2 regions of the Thermosporothrix sp. COM3 genome follow, and region 1 is predicted to be linked to the other one. Evidence: a T-box and tRNA genes for the amino acid it is inferred to sense, from the RefSeq annotation. Region 1 holds a T-box; the other holds one or more tRNA genes.
What was found. The T-box of region 1 lies ahead of proS (proline--tRNA ligase). A T-box ahead of a tRNA ligase gene usually reads a tRNA of that ligase, here a tRNA-Pro.
Positions count from the first base shown of each region.

Region 1 (3,416 bases):
TTGAAGATGATGTCCGCCTTTACGGTATCATTGGCGTCACGGCGCTTGATGACGGCAGCACTGGGATTGCCCGGAGTCCCTTCATTTACGGCATAGATCAGCCGCTGATGTGAACCCACTGAGAGAGAAGGATAGGTCGCCGCGTTCGCCTGCCCTGAGGCCGGGCAGTTCATGGTTCCCCGGACAACTTGTGGAAGCAGGGTCGGCTGACTGGTCGGTGTGCTATTGCTTGTAGCGGTACTTTGAGCCTGCTTTGTTGACTGGATGGTTTGGGGCGTAGTTGTGAGTGGCTGTCTGGCTTGATAGATCGTAAAGGCACTGGTTGCGATGGTTGCGAGGAGCAGAACAACAGCCACAATGACCAGTATCTTGGCATTGCGTTCCAGTCGTGAGGGCTGTTGTGGCACGATGTTATAGGGAGTACTGGGCCAGGGGCCTGGATTACTGATAGGGGGAGGTGTAACCACCTGGTGCTCGGGACCCGTTTGCTGTGCAAGAACAGTCTGCTCGCTGATCTGTGTCGGTGCTGAAGCAGGCTCTTCCGTTGGTGGTGTCACGATAGCAAGGGTGTTTTCCTCATGTGGTATGGGAAGAGGACCGCCCTTTTCGTGAGGGCGGGGAGGCGATGACTGAGCCAGATTACAGGCGTGTAGCGCCTCAAGCATCTCATTGGGATGCTTGAAACGAGCTTCAGGATGCTTGGCAAGAGCACGCAGTACGACCGACTCAAGTTCTGGTGGAATAGTAGGTTGCAGGCTCCGAGGAGAAACCGGTTCGGTTTGAAGATGTTGAACCAGCATGCCCATGACATCTTGCGCCTTAAATGGTCGCTCGCCGGTCAGCATCTCATAGAGAATAATACCAACGGCATAGAGATCGGAAGCAGGGCCGGGCTTCCCTTGAATCTGTTCCGGGGCCATATAATCAGGGGTTCCTTTGAGCGCGACCGAATGGGTAACGGTAATATCGGTCGGGAGGGAGATTCCATCTGCTTCGGGCAGCAGCTTGGCAAGCCCGAAGTCCGCTAGCATCAACGTGCCGTCACCTTTAAAAAGAATATTGCCTGGCTTCATGTCGCGATGGATCAGGCCCCGATCATGGGCATATGCAAGGGCATCGAGAACCTGGCTTATCAGTGAAAGCGCGTGTTCGGGGGCCAGAGGGGCATGTTTGTGTAGATAGTCTCGCAGGGAGCCGCCTGCCATATAGGGCATGACCAGATACGCCTGATCATCGTGTTCGCCGTAATCATAGACCGGGAGAATATGTCGGTGGTCAAGTTGAGCGAGAACGCGAGCTTCCCGATTAAAGTGGCTGAGAAATACCTGTTTCTCGCTTCCTTCAGGTTGAAAGACCTTGACAGCGACGGATCGTTGCAGCCGTGTATCTGTTGCCAGATATACATGTGCACTGCCTCCTTTCCCGAGAAGCTGATGCAGGTGATAACGGTCTGATATGGTCATCCCTGCCAGGTTCTCATCTTTCATAAGAGGGTCTCCTTTGATGTGTTTGATCAAGAGTGATAATAGCAGACTGAAAAGTATTGGAATGTATTGAAACACATTTTACATTTTGAAAGACATTGAGGTATCGAACCTATTGTATCTGCAATATCGAGGATAGTCCAGTCTTACAATGTGAAGTTGATCATCTTTTGCGCTCTTAATGCTGGCTTGACATTGCCCAATGCATCGTGTATTCTGGGTGTACTTGAAATCAAGCAACAGAAGAGAACACGTCGACCAGGATCAGTAGATTGGAACACCATCAAACAGCGAGCCGGGATAGTGGAAGCCGGTTGAAAGGCTCGGATCGAACCCACCTGGGAGTGTCAGCGAGAAGTTGACCGGAGCCCTTCACCGTTATCTGGAAGGAACGGTTCACTGAGACCGTTATGAGTGGAATGATGTGGTGACTGCATCATTCAAGGAAGGTGGTACCACGGGTAGATCTCGTCCTTTGTTGAGGGCGAGTTTTTTATTTGTGTTTTTATCTGATCTTTGCTCGAAGAAAGAGGGAATTATGGACGAAAAGGAAAAGTATGTAGAAGAGCTGGTAGATCTCGAAGACGATTATTCAAAATGGTACAATCAGGTCGTCCGAAAGGCCGAGCTTGCAGACTATGCGCCTGTTCGTGGCTGTATGATTATTCGTCCCTACGGCTACGCCATCTGGGAAAACATTCAGGGGTTGTTGGACCGGCGCTTCAAAGAGACGGGCGTTGTAAATGCCTACTTCCCGTTGTTTATTCCTCGTAGCTTCCTGGAGAAAGAGGCGGAGCACGTCGAGGGCTTTGCGCCTGAGGTCGCCTGGGTGACGCGTGGCGGTGGTGAAGAGCTGGAAGAGCCGCTTGCTGTGCGCCCGACCAGCGAAACGATTATTGGTCATAGCTATGCGAAGTGGGTGCAGAGCTATCGTGACCTGCCGCTGCTGATTAACCAGTGGAATAACGTGGTGCGTTGGGAAAAACGTACCGCACTCTTCTTGCGCACCTCTGAGTTCCTCTGGCAGGAGGGCCATACCGCTCACCGCACGCTGGAAGAGGCAGAAGAGCGCACACGGATGATGCTGGAAGTCTATCGCTCCTTTGCCGAGGAAGATGCTGCTATTCCGGTGATCGCGGGCCGAAAGAGCGAGAACGAGAAGTTCGCCGGAGCGCTGCGCACCTACTCGATTGAAGCGTTGATGGGCGACGGTAAGGCGCTTCAAGCCGGTACAAGCCATAACCTGGCTCATAACTTCGCAAAAGGCTTTGACATTCAGTTCCTTGACTCAGACGGCCAGCGGAAGTATTGTGCTACGACCAGTTGGGGCATGAGCACGCGTATGATTGGCGCGTTAATTATGGTCCACGGTGACAAATCTGGTCTGATGCTGCCTCCGCGTATTGCTCCCTATCAGGCCGTGATTGTGCCTATCTGGCGGAAGGACAAGGACAAAGAGGTTGTCATGGGTGCGCTTGAGCGCCTTGAGAAGATCCTGAAAGGAAAAGTGCGCTTCAAGACCGATGTCAGCGAGAACACGCCGGGCTGGAAGTTTAACGAGTGGGAGATGCGTGGGGTTCCTGTACGTATCGAGATTGGCCCTCGCGATGTTCAGAATAACAGTGTGGTGCTTGTCCGTCGCGATAATCGTGCTAAAGAGATTGTCTCGATCGATGCACTGGAAACTCGGTTGCCTGAACTGCTGGAAGAGGTACAGCAGGCAATGTATCAGCGTGCGCTTGAGTTCCGAGAGAAAAACACCTACTATACCGAGGACTATGAGGAGTTCAAGCAAATCATCGCCGAGAAGCGTGGCTTTGTCCGTGTGAAGTGGGCCGAGGATAGCGAGGCTGAGAAAGCAATCAAGGAAGAGACAAAGGCAACGTTGCGGGTGATCCCCTTCGATCAGCCTGAGGGAGGCGTCAAGGGCAA
Region 1 is NZ_AP019376.1:6,578,050-6,581,465, forward strand. It holds gene KTH_RS28145 (serine/threonine protein kinase) at 1-1,487, opposite strand, end outside; T-box leader at 1,730-1,963, shown strand; gene proS (proline--tRNA ligase) at 2,023-3,416, shown strand, end outside.

Region 2 (3,416 bases), 390 kb from region 1:
GTTCACGCAGGACGCGGGCAAAAAAAGCAGAAGGAATAGTGGAGGAAACACCTTCCATCAGCCAGTTCTGAAAATCGGGATATTGAGCTTGTAATGCGGAGAGGAGATCCTGACGGTAGCTAGAACCTGCCACCTGAGCCAGACGAGCCAGATGCTGTCTGTTGGGTTGGGATTCGCCGTTTGCCCAACGTGTCAGCGTCATCGGGGCGACATGCAACGCCTGAGCCAGTCGGCGGCGCTCTGCCGGAGATTTGATACCGCCCTGCAAAACCTTCATCCAGGGTTGAAGCGATGTACCCATATACGATACGCCTTTTTCATGAACTGTAGCAGTTTCAATTATTCAGATATAACTCTTTTGCCTATGATAACAGAGAAAGTATAAAGAGTCAACAGGAAAACGTTCTCTCTTCCTATATAAAATAAAGCAAGCATTGTAGGAAATAGTAATGAAAGTATACCAGTCGTTTCTGTTTGCTTCTATTGGAAAATACAAGCATAAGCGATATGCTGTGGTTGAAGAAAGGATGGAGAATGATGCGGCGAAAAATTCTGGTGGTCGATGACGATAACGAAGTGCGAGAAATTGCCTCTTTTGTCCTTACACTTCACGGCTTTGACGTCAGCACGGCAGCCAATGGAGCGCAATTACAGGAAAAGCTGGCAATCGAACGCCTCCCTGACCTCATCATCCTGGATATCACGATGCCCGGCGAGAACGGCTACCGTCTCTGCCAGGTATTACGACACTCAAAGCGGACCAAACATATACCCATTATGATCATTACAGCGCACGCAGAGAGCATCTACGCTCGGATCAGCAAGGATCTGGGAGCAGTGCAGCATGTGTCCAAACCATTTCATCCCCTGGAGCTTGTCAAGCGGGTACAATGTATCCTGGGTTGAGGCAGAGACTTAGAATCAGTCGTATACTTAAATAGAGGGAAACAGCCGGGTATCCCCGCTGCTTTATTCCCTGAGCCAATTGGAAACAAAAACACTTGTTTCTACGTTCAAAAGTTGGTATCATTACGAACAGAAGGGTCTATAGAGTTCAAGGAAGCAGAGCCGCTATGCCTAACAGATATGAACGCGAGATAGAGGAAATCCTGCGCAATCTGGAACACTCAGATGCAGAAACAGGAGCACAACGCACACCTGCCTACCGTTCGCGCAAACGGTTTGACTCCTATGCCTCAAAGCAATCTCGCCCGCACTTCAACCTGCGCTTATCCAAAACAGATTGGCTGCTCCTCATCGGCATCCTCTGTGCCCTGATTGGAGGAGGCTTCGCCTACGCTCGACCACACGACTACGCCGACCTTTATACCGGTATCTTTGCAACCATTGCCACACTCTGCATATTCCTGGTTGCATTCTCCCACTTTCTCTTTCGGCCTCACCGTCCCCGTTCGTATCGTTATGGAAACGTCACCATCACGCCGCTACGTCGTGGCCCGTTCGACCAGATCAGGACGCAGTGGAATCTGCTCATGCTCAAGTTGCGCTACAGACGAAAAAAGAAGTAGCAGTTCGTGCGAAATTCCCGGCCCCGGGGTACTTGACAAGTCGGCGGAAGCATGCTATATTTCTATCACGCTAACGGGGTGTAGCGCAGTTGGTAGCGCGCCTGCTTTGGGAGCAGGAGGTCCGCGGTTCGAGTCCGCGCATCCCGATATTGCGGGAGTAACTCAGTTGGTAGAGTGCCTGCCTTCCAAGCAGAATGTCGCGGGTTCGAGTCCCGTCTCCCGCTCTTCTCCCCCTACAGGGAAACCCTGAAAGCTCATGCCATCTGCGGGAGTAACTCAGTTGGTAGAGTGCCTGCCTTCCAAGCAGAATGTCGCGGGTTCGAGTCCCGTCTCCCGCTCTCTTCAGTCCCTTTGCTACGGCAAAGGGGCTTTTTTTTGCTCCACTACTACAACTCAGTAGCAGGGCATGCTCTGTACCCCTTCTTATCACAATACAGAGCATGCGTACACCCGGCCCATCCTTCAGCTAGCATGGTATATGCAGATAATATCCTTCATCCACCAGCGTTTTGCTCTCTTTCCAGACACATGATTGATCATACGCTTATCTATACATATCAATACATAGATTTAGAATGCTCAAAAACAGCATACTCTTATGACATACAACACGAAAACGTCGCTGTGCTAATCTATGATATAAGCGCTTTCACGAAACGCTCAAGTGGTGAGATAGCAATTGGCGCGGGATCTTCGGTGATGCGCTCTTCATAAGCCGGGGACGAAGCATATCGCATTCCCCAGAGCAACAGACCAGCAGCCGTTGCATATGCAGGCTGATTGACTGACTCATTAAAACTATAGAGATCGAATGGTGCACCGACCCGCGTGGGCAGATCCACATACTGGTTCATTGTCGTACGAATTCCCGGCAGGTTCGCGCTTCCTCCCGTCAACACAATGCCCGCGGGCAAGAGCCCTTCATATCCTGCCTTCCTGATTTCATTCAGCACCATACCACACAGCTCTTCAACCCGGGCTTCGATAATCTCTGAGAGGAGCTTGCGCGGCACCAGATCACTACAGCCGGTGATAAAAGGCATCAGATCAATCATATCATCATCCCGGATTGCCGCCGGATTGGAATGCCCATACAGAATTTTCAACTGCTCCGCAACAGAAATCGGAAGCCGCAGCCCGATCGCAATATCATTGGTGATCAGGTTGCCGCCAATAGGAAGCACAGCCGTATGGCAGACAGCGCCATCCGCAAAGATCGCCATATCTGTTGTTCCACCGCCGATATCAAGCACCACAATCCCCATCTCGGCTTCACCCTCATTTAACACTGCTTCGCTCGCCGCCAGTGAGCTCACCACCAGTTGCTCAACCTCGATCCCCGCATGCTGGACGCAGCGCGTCAGATTCAGCAAAGAAGAGACCGCTCCGGTCACGATATGGGTATCCACTTCCAGCCGAAAGCCGGACATACCGATCGGGTTCTGAATGCCATAGACGCCATCCACACTATACCCGCGTGGCACCACATGCACAACTTCGCGATTAGCAGGAAGCGCAACCGCCCGCGCAATTTCAAGGGCACGGTCCACATCATCCTCAGCAATATCGCGACCATAAGGAGAAATAGCTACACACCCGCTACTATTCAGAGAGGCAATATGCGTTCCAGATACTCCAATATACGCAGTGGAGATTCGTTTACCCGCTAACCGTTCGGCTCGCTCCAGTGCAGCAGCGATTGAGGATATAGCGTCCTCCATATGGATAATCATTCCCCGCTTCAAGCCGCGAGCCGGACAAGAGCTCGCACCAGTAATTATCAATTCCCCATCCTGGTCAATCTCACCAATTAAAACGCTGACCTTTGTTGTTCCCACATCAACACTAGCAATAACGCGCTCTTTCATTCCAGGTGCTCCTACAAAT
Region 2 is NZ_AP019376.1:6,964,535-6,967,950, reverse strand. It holds gene KTH_RS29800 (GAF domain-containing protein) at 1-301, opposite strand, end outside; gene KTH_RS29795 (response regulator) at 535-906, shown strand; gene KTH_RS29790 (hypothetical protein) at 1,074-1,529, shown strand; tRNA gene KTH_RS29785 (tRNA-Pro) at 1,604-1,676, shown strand; tRNA gene KTH_RS29780 (tRNA-Gly) at 1,681-1,753, shown strand; tRNA gene KTH_RS29775 (tRNA-Gly) at 1,795-1,867, shown strand; gene ftsA (cell division protein FtsA) at 2,162-3,397, opposite strand.
Region 2: it encodes a tRNA-Pro, which carries the amino acid that the T-box ahead of proS (proline--tRNA ligase) is inferred to sense. The anticodon was not compared.